Regions from separate parts of the Streptomyces sp. NPDC042371 genome, predicted to be linked through region 1. Evidence: riboswitches for the same ligand, from Rfam matches in the RefSeq annotation. Region 1 holds a riboswitch; each other region holds the start of a gene.
What was found. A riboswitch is a leader RNA that binds a small molecule or an ion and turns the genes downstream of it on or off. The one in region 1 is predicted to bind cobalamin.

Region 1 (3,793 bases):
GCGCCGCCACCACATAGCCCGCGACCCCGATCAGCATCCCGATCAGCAGCGGATTGGTCGTGCGGGACGCCGCGGTGCCGAGGCCGATGGCCCACACCCACCAGGCGCCCGGATGCAGGGCGTTGCTCCGGTGCGCCGCGGGGGCGAGGCGGCGCCGCAGGAGGGCGGGCGCGCCGTTGCCGTGGTCCGTCATGGTGCTGTCCGTGTCGTCGCGTCGTCGTGTCGTCGTGTCTGTTCGGGGCCCCGCGTCAGCCGCGGCGGCGCCGGGCCTGCCAGATACCGGCACCGCCGAGCAGCGCGACGGCGGCGATTCCGGCGATCAGGCCCACGGAGGGCCCGCCGTCGCCGTCGTCGGCGTTCGCCTGCGCCTCGGTGGTCACGGTCTCCTTGCCGCTCGGGTCCCCGTCGCCGGAGACCTGCTCGCCGCAGCCCGACTTCGGGTAGTCCTCGATGGCGCACAGCAGCGCCTTGTTGTCGTAGCGCAGCGGCTTGGCGACGGCGGCGAGGGCCTCCGCGCTGGTGGCGTCCTCGGCGACCTGCGCGCAGGCGGTGCGCGGCTTCGGCGGCCGCTCGCCGCCGGGGGCGTCGCCCGCCGTGCCGAAGTCGACGACGAGGCCGACGCGCTTGCGGCCGTCCTTCGCCGGGGTGTCCTTGCAGAGGTCCGCGAAGTCGGCGGGGCCGCGGGGCTTCGCGGAGTCCTTCGAGTCGTCGGAGACCGAGAAGCGGAAGCCCTGCACGTCGCCGTCGTCGGGGGTCGCGGTGCCCGGCCCCTGGGTGGCGTACGTCCACTGCTCGCCGTCCCGCTCCCAGAACGACCAGTAGCGGTAACCGGCGGCCTGGGCGGGCGCGGCGGCGAGGACACTCAGCAGCGCGGCGAGGAACGCCACGGCTGCCGGGCGGCCGCGCCGCACACGGCCCCGCGTCACGGCTGCTTCTTCTTGCGGTTGCCGCTGTACAGGAAGCCGATGCCGATGCCCGCGACCATGCCGACGCCGATGATCCACCAGACGCTGACGCCGCCGTCGTCGTCCTTCTCGTCCGCGTCCGAAGCGGACGGGGACTTCGAGGCGGTCTCCGGGGCCGGGCCCGTGGCGTTCAGCTGCTTGACGAGGTCGGCGCCGCCGAAGTCGCGCGGGTCCATGCCTGCCGCGTGCGCGGCGAAGATCAGCTGGGAGTAGGCGGCGGGGCCCGACTGCTTCGCCCAGTCCGCGGAGTTCTTCGCGAGCCAGTCGGCGGACGCCTTGGCCCGCTCGCTCTGTCCGGCGGCGGCGAGGGCGAGCACGGAGTCGGCCGTGTTGCCGAAGTCCGGCTGGTCCGTGGAGCCCGGCATCGACGACATCAGGTGGTCGTCGGTCTTGCCGAGGGTGTCGAGCAGATAGCCCACGCCGTTGCCCGCGGCCTGCGCGGCGGTGTCCGGCTTCGCGCACTTGGGCGCGGCGGTCTCGGACTTCTTGGGCGCGGAGACGACGAGGCCCTTGCCGAGGCTGCCGAGGACACCGGCCGCGGTGGCGTCGGCGTTCGGCGAGAGCTTGCCGGACTTGGCGTCGGCGAGACCGAACGCGCCGCCGTCCTTGTCGCAGTCCATGGCGAGCTTCGGCAGCGCGTCGTAGGCGGACTTGCCGTCCTGGGACTTCATCGCCGCCGGGTTCTGGCCCGCCGCGACGAGCGCGCCGACCACGATGCCGGTGGAGTTCGCGTCGCTGGGCAGCCCCGGGTTGTAGCCCCAGCCGCCGTCCTTGTTCTGTACGGACTTCAGCCAGTCGACGCTCTTCTTGACCGTCTTGTCCTGCTTGCCGAGCGCGGCGAGGGCCTGCACGGCGGCGGCGGTGGAGTTGCTGTCGACCGCCGTCTTGGAGTTGCAGGGCTCGGTGGCGTCCGCGCGGTACGCCGCGAAGCCGCCGCTCGCGCACTGCTGGCCGGTGAGCCAGTCCACCGCCTTCGTGGCGGGCACGACGCCCTCGGTGTCCTGGGCGAGCAGGGCGTACGACTGGCGGAAGACGCCGTCGAACTTGGGGTCGGTCTTGCCGTAGAGGCCCGAGGGGAGCGCGGCCGAGGGCGACGGCTTCGCGTCGTCCGCGAAGGCGGCCGGTGCCGCGGCCGAGCCGAACACGGCGACGGCGGCGGCCAGGACCGCTGCGCTGCGACGAACGTTCATGATGGGGCGGGTTGCCTCTCCCTGCGGGGAGCGGGGCGGCACGGACCGTGCGAGCACGGCTACCGGGCGGCTCCGGCTCCGTATACCTCGACGGTGCCGCTCATCGGGGGTCCCGATGAAGCGAGCCGGTCACGTTCCGCGCCGGGCATTCCGGCTCGCCACGCTCAGTGGCACACGGCTGCGGGTCAGCGCCGGATTCGCACCGGCTTCCCCCTTGGCGGACGTGAGGACGACGCGCTCACTCTACCGGCCGGTCCGCGCGCCTTCCGGGTCACACCGCCACGAAGGTGACCGGGTCGCTGCCCGGCACGGCCTCCGCGCGCCCCAGCTTGACCAGGCGCCGCACATGGGCCTCGGCCTCCGAGACGGCGATGGTGCGCGAGCCGTAGGGGATCTCGGCCCAGGGGCGGTTCCACTCCATGCGCTCGGCGATCTGCCAGGGGGTGAGGGGCTCGGCGAGCAGGGTGAGGAGTCCGGTCAGGCGCTCCTCGTGGTGGGTCAGGAGCTCGTGGACGCGGGCGGGCGCGTCGGTGAACGTGCGCTGGTGGGCGGGCAGGACCTCCGCGGGGTCGAGGCGGCCGACGCGCTCCAGGGAGTCCAGGTAGTCCCCGAGGGGGTCGGTGACGGTCTCCGACTCGGGGTCCTCGTACAGGCCGATGTGCGGGGTGATGCCGGGCAGCAGGTGGTCGCCGGAGAAGAGGCGGCCGTTGCCGCGCAGGCCCGCCGGATGGTCCTCCTCCAGGTGGAGGCAGACGTGGCCGGGCGTGTGGCCGGGGGTCCAGATCGCGCGCAGGCGGCGGCCGGGCAGGGCGAGGAGCTCGCCGGGGGTGATGGAGCGGTCGGGGAGGGCGGGGGCGAGGCCGGGAAGCTTGCGGGGGCGGCCCTCGTCGCGGGCCAGGATCAGCGGGGCGAGGTGGTCGGCGGGCGCGCCCGCGGCGGTGAGCTTGTCCACCAGGTACGCGTACCAGCGGTCCGGCGGGTTCGAGCGGGTGCGGCGGACCACGGACGCGTCCGCGTCGTGCATGGCGAGCCACGCCCCTGAGGCGTCCCTGACCTTGCCGGAGAGGCCGTGGTGGTCGGGGTGGTGGTGCGTGATGACGACGCCGTGCACGTCGGCGACCGCGACGCCGCAGGTGGCGAGCCCGGCGGTGAGGGTGTCCCAGGACGCCGGGTCGTCCCAGCCGGTGTCGACGAGGACCGGTCCCGCGTCGGTGTCCAGGAGGTGGACGAGGGTGAAGCCGAGGGGGTTGTCGGGGATCGGGACCTTGATGCTCCAGACGCCGCCGCCGTGCTCGATCACCGGCGGGTCCGTCACCTGAGGGGTCATGAGGGCCTCGTCTCTCGTCGCCGGTCCCCTCGCCGGGGGCCACCACTATAACTAGAACTAGTTCCAATAGTCGCCCAAGTCGACTGTCTGGAGGCTGCGTTACCCCTTCCGTCCGTGGACTCCACGAACTAGAACTGGTATCAGTTCTGAGACCGTGTCAGAAAACCGGGTCGGGAAACCGCGTCGGGAAGCGCTCCGCAGGAGGCAGTCAGCCATGACCGAGCTCGTGGAACACGGACAGCTGTTCATCGGCGGGGAGTTGGTCGACCCGCTCGGAAAGGACGTCATCGACGTCGTCTCCCCGCACACCG
Region 2 (3,793 bases), on a different contig from region 1:
TTCTCCAGGGAGGAGCGGGTCTCGGGCCAACCGCGGGTCTTCAGGCCGCAGTCGGGGTTGACCCAGAGCCGTTCGGCGGGGATGGCGTCGAGTCCCTTGCGCAGCAGGGCGGCGGCTTCCTCGGCGCTGGGGACGCGCGGGGAGTGGATGTCGTAGACGCCGGGGCCCGCCTCGCGGGGGTAGCCGTGGGTGGCGAGTTCGCGGGCGACCTGCATGTGGGAGCGGGCCGCTTCCAGGCTGATGACGTCGGCATCGAGGTCGTCGATGGCCTGGACGACGTCGCCGAACTCGGCGTAGCACATGTGCGTGTGGATCTGGGTGTCCGGCCGCACCCCGCTGGTGGAGAGGCGGAAGGACTCGGTGGCCCAGGCCAGGTACGCGGGGTGGTCGGCGGCGCGCAGCGGCAGCGTTTCGCGCAGTGCGGGCTCGTCGACCTGGATGACCGAAGTGCCCGCCGCCTCCAGGTCGTCGACCTCGTCGCGCAGGGCGAGGGCGACCTGGCGGGCGGTGTCGCCGAGCGGCTGGTCGTCGCGGACGAAGGACCAGGCGAGCATGGTGACGGGGCCGGTGAGCATGCCCTTGACCGGGCGGTCGGTGAGGGAGTTGGCGTACGTCGTCCAGCGCACCGTCATCGGCTCGGGGCGCGAGATGTCACCGGCCAGGACCGGCGGGCGGACGTAGCGGGTGCCGTACGACTGGACCCAGCCGTGCTGCGTGGCGAGGTAGCCGGTGAGCTGTTCGGCGAAGTACTGCACCATGTCGTTGCGCTCGGGCTCGCCGTGCACCAGGACGTCGATGCCGGTCTTCTCCTGGAAGGAGATCACGTCCTGGATCTCCGTCTTGATGCGGTCCTCGTAGCCCGCCGTGGTGATGCGCCCGGCGCGCAGGTCGGCGCGGGCCGTGCGCAGTTCGTCGGTCTGCGGGAACGAGCCGATGGTCGTCGTCGGCAGCAGCGGCAGGCCGAGGTGGGCGCGCTGGGCTGCGGTCCGCTCGGCGTAGGGCTGGGAGCGGCGCGCGTCGGCGTCGGTGACGGCACCGGCGCGGGCCCGGACGGCCGGGTCATGAGTGATCGGGGATTCGGCGCGCGAGGCCAGGTCCGCCTTGTTGGCCGACAGTTCGGCCGTGATGGTGTCGGTGCCCTGGGCCAGCCCCTTGGCGAGGGTGGCCACCTCGTTCGTCTTCTGCCGGGCGAAGGCGAGCCAGCGCAGGATCTGCGGCTCGATGTCCCGTTCGAGGGCGGTGTCGATGGGGACGTGGAGGAGGGAGCAGGAGGCGGCCACGTCGACCCGCTCGGCGAGCCCGAGCAGGGTGCCGAGGGTGGTGAGGGACTTGGCCAGGTCGTTGATCCAGATGTTGCGGCCGTTGACGACACCGGCGACCAGGCGCTTGCCGGGCAGTCCGCCGACCGCGGCGAGGGCGTCGAGGTTCGCGGCGGCGGCCTCGGTGAAGTCGAGGGCGAGGCCCTCGACCGGGGCCTTGGCGAGCACCGGGAGGGCGTCGCCGAGCCGGTCGAAGTACGAGGCGACGAGGAGCTTGGAGCGGTCGGTGAGGGCGCCGAGGTCGCGGTAGGCGCGCTCGGCCGCGTTCAGCTCGGCCGGGGTGCGGTCCTGGACGAGGGCAGGCTCGTCGAGCTGGACCCATTCGGCGCCCGCCGCGCGCAGGTCGGCGAGCACCTCGGCGTACACCGGAAGGAGGCGGTCGAGGAGGGTCAGCGGGTCGAAGTCGGCGGCCACCCCGGGGGCGGGCTTGGCGAGCAGGAGGTAGGTGACCGGGCCGACGAGCACGGGCCGCGCCGTCAGGCCCAGCGCCTGGGCCTCCTTGAACTCGGTGACCTGCTTGGTGGAGTCGGCGGTGAACACCGTGCCAGGACCCAGCTCGGGCACCAGGTAGTGGTAGTTGGTGTCGAACCACTTCGTCATCTCAAGCGGCGCCACGTCCTGCGTGCCGCGCGCCATGGCGAAGAACCCGTCGAGCGGGTCCGCGTCGCCCGCGGCGCGGTGGCGCTCGGGGACGGCGCCGACCATGACGGTGGTGTCCAGGACGTGGTCGTAGTACGAGAAGTCGCCGGTGGGGACTTCTCCGATGCCCGCGTCGGAGAGTTCCTGCCAGTTGGTGCGGCGGAGGTCGGCGGCGGTGCTCCGGAGGGCGTCGGCGGTGACGCGGCCCTTCCAGTAGCCCTCGATGGCCTTCTTGAGTTCGCGGTTGCGGCCCTGGCGGGGGTAGCCGTACACGGTGGCCCGTGCTGCCGCGGCTGCGGTCTTGGTGGTCACGGAGATCTCCTTCGAGAGACGTATCCCGGGGATCCCGGAGACCTGCGCGGCCAAGAAGGAGTGACATACCGGCGGGCACCGTCTCGCGCGGCAAGGCGCGGTCATCCGCTCGGTATGTACGCCGACCCGCCCTCGAGGTCACCGGAATATCCGCGCACGAATGGCTCGGGCACGGACAGCGGGCAGGTCTTCGGACTCGCGGGCGCATCCTCCCGGGGGAGGACACCTACTGGCCGTCGCTTCCCAGGTCCCGTTCGTCGGGGCCCAGTGCGTGATGACGGCGGTCGTTCCCACTCACCGCTGCGGGGCAGTCCCGGATTCCCACCGGGTTCCCTCTTGCGACGCTCCCGTCTGGCGGACGGGGCGAACCAGCTGCGCCGATCACCCTACGGGGTGGCGGTGGAGCAGTGCTAGGGCCGCCGGATTCCGGACGGTCGCCTCGAGCACTTACCTCGAACGCTCGTCCACCGGCACGGCAGCGCGCGGCAGCTGGGGCTCCACCAGCGGGCGGAACAGCTTCCGCACCGGCGGAGTCGACAGCAGGAACACCGTGGTGACGACGGAGAGGGTGAGGAGGATCTGGCCGACCGCGCCCAGGTCCTTCAGGACCGGATACAGGCCCGCCGCCTCGCCCGCGCGGATCAGCAGGCCGTGCAGGAGGTACGGGTACATCGTGGCGGCGCCGAGAGCGGTGAAGGGCGTACGGCGCCGGGGCACGCAGGCGAAGAACGCGGCGACCAGCACCGCGCTGAGCGCGAAGATGCCGACGCGCACGGCGAGGTACCGCGGCCAGCTGATGTCGAGCTCCGTGTAGCCGACGTCCATGGACAGCCAGTGCTCGTCGGGCGCGGGGATCCACAGATATGCCGCGACCACGGCGCAGACCAGCGCCACCACGCCACAGCGGCGGGCCACCTTCGTGCGCAGGAGGGCGAAGTGCTCCGGGCGCAGGTTCATGCCGAGGACGAACCAGGGCAGGAACATCAGCACGCGCGGCAGCGCCAGGTCGTAACCCATCGTCGTGAGACCGGCCGCGAGGGAGACCACCACGGCGATCGGCACCGGGTGGCGGACCGCCCGCCACAGGGGTGTGCTCAGCCGCCACAGGAACAGGGCGACGAGGAACCAGCAGAGGTAGGTGGGTTCCGTGGGGGTGAAGCTGTACGGCTCGCCCCGCACCGCGCTGTACGTGGCGGAGTACGCCGCCTCGAACAGGAGGTAGGGGATCAGCACCCCTTCGATCAGTTTGCGCACCTGGTCGGGGCGGCCGGTGAAGCGCTGCGAGAAGTAGCCGCACAGCAGGATGAACGCCGGCATGTGGAAGGCGTAGACCACGGTGTGGACCGCCTGCAGCGTGTGCGTGCCGGAGACGATCTGTTCCCAGGAGTGGCCGAGGGCGACCAGCACGATCAGGAGGAACTTCGCGTTGTCGAAGAACGGATCGCGCGAGTCGAGCGGCTTCTGGACGTTCGGGGATTTCTGGGTGCTCTGGGGGGTGTTCTGGTTGTTACGCAGCCGTGTGG
Region 3 (3,793 bases), 740 kb from region 1:
TTGCCGCTGCCGTTGGGGCCGACGACGCCGACGGTCTCGCCGGGGTCGGCGGTGAGGTCGACGGCGTCCACGAGGAGCCTGCCTTCGACCTCGTACGAGAGGCGCTCGGTGCGCAGTTCACCGGCGGGCGGCGGCTGGGTCATGCCGGTACTCCTTCGTTGCGCCGCCTCAGCAGCCACAGGAAGAACGGGCCGCCGGTGAGCGCGGTGAGCACGCCGACGGGGATGTCCTGCGGCGCGGCGACGGTGCGTGCGGCGAGGTCGGCGGCGACCAGGAAGACCGCGCCCATCAGCGCGACGACCGGGAGCAGTGCGCGGTGCGCGGCGCCGACCAGCATGCGGGCGGCGTGCGGCACCATCAGGCCGACGAATCCGATGGCTCCGCTGTAGGCGACCAGGGCGCCGGTGAGGAGCGAGGCGAGGACGAAGACTCCGGCACGGAACCGGGTGGCGTCCAGGCCGAGGACGGTGGCGCCCTCCTCACCGGCGAGGAGCAGGTCGAGGGGGCGGGCCATCGACATCAGGAGGGCCGTGCCGAGGATGAGGGTGACGCAGGGCAGGGCGAGCATGTCCCAGCGGGCGTTGCCGAGGCCGCCGAGCGTCCAGTACAGGACCTCCTTGAGGTGGTCCGCGCTGTCGGCGGTGACCAGGATGAGGCTGGTCAGCGCGGTCAGGATGTACGAGACGGCGACGCCCGCGAGGATCAGCCTGCCGGTGGCGAAGCCGCCGCCTCCGCTGCGGGCCAGGGCGTAGACGAGGACCAGTGAGATCAGGGCGCCCGCGAAGGAGGCGGCCGGGATGGTGACGCTGGTCGACAGGGCGGCGCCGAGGCCGAAGGCGGAGCCGAGCACGATCGCGCCGACCGCGCCGACGGAGGCGCCCGAGGAGACGCCGAGCAGGAACGGGTCGGCGAGGGGGTTGCGGACGAGGGCCTGGAGGACGGTGCCGATGACGGCGAGTCCTGCTCCGACGGTGGCTCCGAGGATGATCCTCGGGAGCCGCACGTCAAGGACGATGGTGCGGAACGGCGAAGGCTCCGCGCGGCCCGTGAGGATCTCCAGGACGTCGGCGGTGGGGATGCGGACGGAACCGAGGGCCAGCCCGGCGAGCGTCACGGCGGCGAGGGCGACGGCGAGCACCGTCAGGACGACCAGGCGCCGCCCCCCTGAGCTCCGCCGATCGCCCTTCGGGCTCGTCAAACGCCGGACGGGCTGGGAACCCTGCCCCGCGGGGCTGCTCTCCCGCAGCTGGGTGCGCTGGCCGCTCACAGCTGCGCCGCCAGCTTCCTCACCGCCTCGGGTGCTCGTACTCCCGTGACCATGTCCGACAGCGGCAGCACCGCGAAGCTCTTGTTCTTGACGGCGGGGACGTCCTGGAGGACCGGATCGTCGAGGAGGCGCTTCTTCTTCTGGGCGACGGTCGTGGCGCCGTAGTCGAGGATCAGGATGGTCTCGGGCCTGTTCTTCACGACGGACTCCCAGGACGCGTCGCTGAAGGACTTGTCCACGTCGGCGAAGACGTTGCGGCCGCCCGCCCGCTTGATGATGTCGTTGCCGATGCCGCGGCCGCCCGCCGTGAACGCGGTCTTGTCGCCGCTGTCGTAGACGAAGACGGAGCGGGACTTCTTGCCCTTCGACTTCTCTGCGGTGGCGGCGAGTTCGCGCTGAGCGCCGCTCACCCACTTGTCCGCGCGGGCCCGCACCCCGAAGGTGGAGCCGACCTCGCGGATCTCGCGGTAGACGTCGTCCATGGAGACGGGCCGCTTCGCGCAGCCCTCGACGTTGAGGCGGCTTTCGATGCCGGACTTGGCGAGCGCGGAGCGGCTGCGGCCGTCGCTCGCGAGGAAGGCGCTCGCGTATCCGCCGTACACGTAGTCGGGGTTGGCGGCGAGCAGCTTCTCGTAGGAGGGGTACTCCTTGGCGAGGACCGGGATGGAGTCGTACGCCTTCTCATACTGCGGCAGGACCTTGTCGTCGAGGTAGGCCGTGCCCGCGAGGTGGTCCTTGAGGCCGAGTTCCAGCATGACTTCGGTGGCGTGCTGGTTCATGGTGACGGCGCGCTTCGGGGGTGCGTCGTACGTCGTCTTCACACCGCAGTTGGTGACGGTGTACGGGAATCCGGCGGTCTTGGCCGCGGGCTTGGTGTCACCGCCCGCGTCGCCCGAGTCCGACGAGGAGCACGCGGCGAGCGGGACGAGCAGGGCCGCGGCGGCCAGGGCGCGTATGCCGGTGTGGCGGGACATGGCTGAACTGCCTCCTCCAGGGGATTTCCGCGTCCCCTGCGTTGCGTGGAGGAGGACGGCAGGTCAGTTCCTGACTCCCCCGCCCCGGCTTCGGAGTGGGGTCACAGTGGCGGGACCGTGCCGGTTTCGCACCGGCTTCCTGGCTCCTGCCGCCCTCTTGAGTAAAGCTCAGTATGCCTCGACGACCTTTACTTCTTCTTCGGTGACCTCGCCGTCCACGATCCGGTACGAGCGGAACTGGAAGGGGCCCGCGTCGTCGGTGTCCGCCGTGGAGACCAGGACGTAGTGCGCGCCGGGCTCGTTGGCGTAGGTGATGTCGGTGCGCGAGGGGTACGCCTCGGTGGCGGTGTGCGAGTGGTAGACGATCACCGGCTCCTCGTCGCGGTCGTCCATCTCGCGGTAGAGCTTGAGCAGGTCACCCGAGTCGAACTCGTAGAACGTGGGCGAGCGGGCGGCGTTCAGCATCGGGATGAACCGCTCGGGACGTCCGGTGCCCTCCGGGCCCGCGACCACGCCGCACGCCTCGTCGGGGTGGTCCTGGCGCGCGTGCGCGACGATCTGGTCGTGGAGGGCCTGGGTGATGGTCAGCATGGCAGCCAGGATAAGCAGAGGGGCCCGCGCGTACCGAAGTGTGGTACGCGCGGGCCCGAATGCTGGACGGTGGCCTTGGGGAGCCTCAGTCCTTGGAGAGGGAGTCTTCCGAGGAGACCCCGCCGGAGGCGCCGATCTTGCGCTTGTTGAAGGCCGCGGCCTCCGGGTTGCGGCTCTTGAGGATCAGGTAGGAGACCGTCAGGATCGCGGCCCAGACCGGAGCGGCGTACAGCGAGATCCGCGCGTCCTTGTCGATGCCCATCATCACGATGACCATGCCGATGAAGAGCAGGGCGAACCAGCTGGTGTACGGGGCGCCCGGGGCCCGGAAGGTGGACTGCGGCAGCTCACCGCGGTCGGCCTTGCGGCGGTAGCGGATCTGGCAGGCCAGGATCATGATCCAGGCCCACATGCCGGAGATGGTCGCGAAGGAGACGACGTAGTTGAACGCCTCGCCCGGCCACTGGTAGTTGATCCAGACGCCGACCAGCATGAACGCGGCGGAGGCCGTGGTGCCGATGAGCGGCAGGCCGTTCTTCGTGAGCTTGGTGAAGAACTTGGGGCCCTGGCCGTTCATCGCGAGGTCGCGCAGCATGCGGCCGGTGGAGTACATGCCGGAGTTGCAGGAGGAGAGCGCGGCGGTGAGGACCACGAAGTTCACGATCGCGGCGCCGACGCCGAGACCCATCTCCTCGAAGGCCGCGACGAACGGCGAGACACCGGGCTTGAAGGAGGTCCACGGGACGACCGACAGGATCATGATGAGCGCGCCGACGTAGAAGACGGCGATGCGCCACGGCACGGTGTTGATGGCCTTGGGCAGGACGGTCTTCGGGTCCTTGGACTCGCCCGCGGTGACGCCGACCAGCTCGACGGCGAGGAAGGCGAACATCACGATCTGCAGGGTCATCAGCGTGGAGCCGATGCCGTTGGGGAAGAAACCGCCCTGGTTCCACAGGTG
Region 4 (3,793 bases), on a different contig from region 1:
GCGACCACGGACCCGCGGGGTCCGCTGGGAGCGTCCGGCTCGCGAAGAGCCCTCGGCTCACTCATGGCAGGAACCTTTCCAGTACGAGGGTGAGGGCCACCAGGCCCACGAGAAGTGCCGCGCCCGCCGTGATGAAGGGGCGCGAGATGCGGGCCTCGGGCACCAGGACGCGCAGGGTGCCGTCGTAGCCGCGGCCCGCGAGCCCGGCCTGCAGACGGCTCGCCCGGTCGAAGGCGCGCACGAACGCGGTGGCGCCGAGACCTGCGAGGGAGCGCCAGGTGGCGGCGCGGGTGGTGTGCCCGAGCCGGGCGGCCTGCGCCTGCCGGATGCGGCTCATGGAGTCCAGGAGCAGGAAACTCATCCGGTAGGTGACGAGTGCGACGTCCACGACCGGTGCGGGCACGCCCGCTTTCACCAGGCGGGGCAGCAGGTCCGACATCGGTGTGGTGAAGGCGAAAAGCAGCACGCCGAGCGAGGCGGCGGAGGTCCGCAGGAGCAGCCCGCCCGCACGCGCCGGACCGCCCTCCGCGAAGGTCACGAACCCTTCGGGGCCGCCGACTTGGACGAGCAGGGTGAGTGCGCCGGTGACACAGAAGCCGAGCGGCACGCGGTAGGCGCGCCACAGCTTGCGGGGCGGCACACCGGCGGGGCCGAGCAGCAGGACGACTGCGGCGGCCAGGACCAGGACGGCGCCCGGCCAGGGCGGCAGCGAGATGGCGAGGATCGTGAGGCCGAGCCCGAGCACGGCCTTGTCCACGGGGTGCCGGCGGCGCCAGCGACTGCTGTGCGCCGCCGCATCGAGGGGCAGCACGCCGGGTCAGACCTGCTCGGTCTCGGCCCGGGCACCGTCCGCGCCGACCGGCGCGTCCGGCCCGGCAGCCCGCTCCGCACGCGCCTGTTCCGCACGCGCCTGTTCCGCGCCTTGCTTGCGGCCCTTGCGCAGCCCGAAGTAGTAGGCGAGGACGCCCGCGCCGAGGGCGGCCTGCAGGGCGAAGAGCGCCGACTCGACCTCCCCGGACGGGGGTTCGTACAGCGGCGAGAACCACGGCTCGTAGTCCGGCTTGATCTCGGTGATCGCCGTCTCGGCCTGGGCATCGGCCCCGGCGAACGGCTCCTCCTCGTCGTCGCCGAGTCCCAGCGCGATCGGCAGCACGGCGAGCGCGGCCACGATGAGGAGCAGCAGGGTGTTGATCTTCGCGTTGCGGCTCATCAGGCACTGGCCCCCGTCTGCGTCTCGGTCGACTTTGTCGGCTCGGCCGACTTGCTCGGTTCGGTCGGCTTGGTCGTCACGTCCGTCTGCTTGCGCTGCAGCAGCACGCCGAGGCGCGTGAGTTCGCCCTTGCTCGACTGCACGAGGAGCCGCATCACCAGGACGGTGAGGAGTCCTTCGCTGACCGCAAGCGGAATCTGCGTGACGGCGAAGATGCCGCCGAACTTGCCCAGGGCGCCGAGGAAGCCGCTGCTGGGGTCGGGGAACGCCAGGGCCAGCTGGACGCTGGTGACGCAGTACGTGGACAGGTCGGCGACGAACGCGCCGAAGAACACGGCGACCATGAGCGGCACGTCGTACCGCTTGAGGAGCCGGTAGACCGCGTATCCCGCCCAGGGCCCGACGATCGCCATGGAGAACACGTTGGCGCCCAGGGTGGTGAGCCCGCCGTGGGCGAGCAGCAGCGCCTGGAAGAGCAGGGTGATGGTGCCGAGCACCGTCATGATCGGTGGCCGGAACAGGATCGCCCCGAGTCCGGTCCCCGTCGGGTGCGAGCAACTGCCCGTCACAGAAGGGATCTTCAGGGCGGAAAGGACGAACGTGAAGGCTCCGGAGGCGCCGAGGAGCAGGGTGCTCTCCGGGTGTTCCTTGACTTCACGGGTCAGGGAGCGGACTCCGTGTACGACGAACGGCGCGGACGCTACGCCCCAGGCGATCGCGTGCGCCGGTGGGAGGAAACCCTCGGCTATGTGCATGGCTCGGCAGACCCTCTCCAGCACCTCGTGGATGGACAACGCGCCTTGGCCGGTCTCCTGGCTGACGGGTCGTACCGACCGGACTCCGCCTTCCCGGGCACGTGAGTACCCAGTGGCTGCCGCGAGGGCTGGAGCCGGACTTCCCGATCACAGTGGCGAGGGCCGCACCGGCATCACACCGGATTTCCCGTTCACCAAGGCGTGGCGACATTAGTGCGCAACGGACGTGCTGACAACTTGCGGGCTCGTTGCGCCGGTGGCACGCGCGAGCGCGCATACACCACGTGCGCCCCTGTTCAGAGGCTGTGCACCGAGTTGGCAGGTGGCGTGGAGCGGACGCGGCAGGGGGGCGCACAGGGGACGCAGAAGTGGGTCTGGAGCCGTCAGCTCCGGGCGTCCGGCGGCGGGGGCGGCTTCGGCGCTCCGCGCGGGGGTGCGATCTTCGCGTACGCGACGGGGGATCCGGCGGCGGCCGGGACCTTCTCCGCGGCGCGGTCCGGGTTCGGCGGCAGCAGTACGTCACGGCGGGCACCCGGGTCCCAGCCGGTCTCCACGACGCGCTTCTGCACGACGATCGCGCCGAAGAGGACGGCCACGCCGATCAGCAGCATCAGGACGAACCCGCCAGTCTCCTCCGTCTTGGCCGCATAACCGACGAGTGTGCCGAACCAGCCGAAGTCGGCGCCCCCGAAGGTGGTGTTCTCCTCCCCGAAGGCGCCGAGGACCTTCAGGAGCAGCGCGGGCAGGAAGGTGATGATGACGCCGTTGACGAAGGCGCCGAGGGCCGCGCCGCGGCGGCCGCCGGTCACGTTGCCGTAGCCCCCGGCCGCGCGCCGGTGAAGAAGTGCGGGACCAGACCGGGCAGGACGAGGGCGAGTCCGAAGGCCGGGTGGAAGATCCAGGCGAGCAGGCAGAGGCTGACGAGGCCGCCGACGAAGCTGGAGATGAAGCCGATGGGGACGGCGTTCTGTGCGTAGGGGAAGACGATGGGCGCGTCGAGGGAGGGGACCGCGCCGGGCCCCAGTTTCCTGGCGATGCCCTGGAAGGCCGGGACGAGTTCGCCGAGGATCGTGCGGACGCCGAAGAGGATCACGGCGACGGCGATGCCGAACTGGAGGCCCTGCATGTTCGCGCCAGTCGGCCGCGGGCGCGTCGAAGGGCACGGCTGCCACGGGGAGGATCTCGTTCAGCGCTGCCATGTCCATGATTCTCTCCGACGCGCGCGGCCCGGCACGTCCGCAGCGCCGTTCGGGGCGGAGCCACGCTGGGGCGCCCCCGGAAAGAGTGACCTGGCGAGGGTGGATGGCCCAGGGGTGATTGGCCCCACCGCTGCGGGAGGTACATCTGCGGCTGCACCGCCACGGACCCTGCGGCGGCCGCACCGCCACGAATGGAGACGCCTTGAAGGCAGCAACGACAGTCCGGGCCACCCGCCGCACCCGGATCGGCGCGAAAGTGCTCGCGCTGGTCGCCACGGCCTCGCTCACCGTGGGCGCACCCTCCTACGCGAGCGCCCCCGCCTCCGAGGACGCCCCCGCCCCCCGGAGCACCTCGCCCTTCACCGGGCAGTCCGCACGGCAGAACCCGGTCCTCGCCGTGAAGTTCGACAACGCGCGCCGGGCCCGGCCGCACACCGGTCTCGACCGGGCGGACATCGTGTACGTGGAGAAGGTCGAGGGCGGGATGAGCCGCCTGATGGGCGTGTACTCCAGCAAACTCCCCCACGCCGTCGGGCCGGTGCGCAGCGCCCGTGAGTCGGACATCGAGCTGCTGCGTCAGTTCGGGCGGCCCGCCCTCGCCTACTCCGGGGTGCGCAGCGCGCTGCAGA

Region 2: linked by a shared signal. The riboswitch ahead of metE (5-methyltetrahydropteroyltriglutamate--homocysteine S-methyltransferase) and the one ahead of AC068B_RS01885 (prenyltransferase/squalene oxidase repeat-containing protein) in region 1 are both predicted to bind cobalamin.
Region 3: linked by a shared signal. The riboswitch ahead of AC068B_RS05120 (ABC transporter substrate-binding protein) and the one ahead of AC068B_RS01885 (prenyltransferase/squalene oxidase repeat-containing protein) in region 1 are both predicted to bind cobalamin.
Region 4: linked by a shared signal. The riboswitch ahead of AC068B_RS27695 (energy-coupling factor ABC transporter permease) and the one ahead of AC068B_RS01885 (prenyltransferase/squalene oxidase repeat-containing protein) in region 1 are both predicted to bind cobalamin.

What each region holds. Positions count from the first base shown of each region.
Region 1 is NZ_JBWKAP010000001.1:420,551-424,343, reverse strand. Features, by position in the region: gene AC068B_RS01895 (energy-coupling factor transporter transmembrane component T) at 1-193, opposite strand, end outside; gene AC068B_RS01890 (SCO2322 family protein) at 249-926, opposite strand; gene AC068B_RS01885 (prenyltransferase/squalene oxidase repeat-containing protein) at 923-2,155, opposite strand; cobalamin riboswitch at 2,279-2,402, opposite strand; gene AC068B_RS01880 (MBL fold metallo-hydrolase) at 2,427-3,482, opposite strand; gene AC068B_RS01875 (aldehyde dehydrogenase) at 3,697-3,793, shown strand, end outside.
Region 2 is NZ_JBWKAP010000003.1:209,532-213,324, forward strand. Features, by position in the region: gene metE (5-methyltetrahydropteroyltriglutamate--homocysteine S-methyltransferase) at 1-2,270, opposite strand, end outside; cobalamin riboswitch at 2,435-2,658, opposite strand; gene AC068B_RS10595 (acyltransferase family protein) at 2,718-3,793, opposite strand, start outside.
Region 3 is NZ_JBWKAP010000001.1:1,156,229-1,160,021, forward strand. Features, by position in the region: gene AC068B_RS05110 (ABC transporter ATP-binding protein) at 1-143, opposite strand, end outside; gene AC068B_RS05115 (FecCD family ABC transporter permease) at 140-1,198, opposite strand; gene AC068B_RS05120 (ABC transporter substrate-binding protein) at 1,264-2,241, opposite strand; cobalamin riboswitch at 2,286-2,406, opposite strand; gene AC068B_RS05125 (M67 family metallopeptidase) at 2,410-2,832, opposite strand; gene AC068B_RS05130 (amino acid permease) at 2,918-3,793, opposite strand, start outside.
Region 4 is NZ_JBWKAP010000009.1:213,344-217,136, reverse strand. Features, by position in the region: gene AC068B_RS27710 (energy-coupling factor ABC transporter ATP-binding protein) at 1-65, opposite strand, end outside; gene cbiQ (cobalt ECF transporter T component CbiQ) at 62-811, opposite strand; gene AC068B_RS27700 (energy-coupling factor ABC transporter substrate-binding protein) at 818-1,210, opposite strand; gene AC068B_RS27695 (energy-coupling factor ABC transporter permease) at 1,210-1,965, opposite strand; cobalamin riboswitch at 1,996-2,179, opposite strand; partial or broken gene AC068B_RS27690 (PTS transporter subunit IIC) at 2,349-3,091, opposite strand; gene AC068B_RS27685 (DUF3048 domain-containing protein) at 3,367-3,793, shown strand, end outside.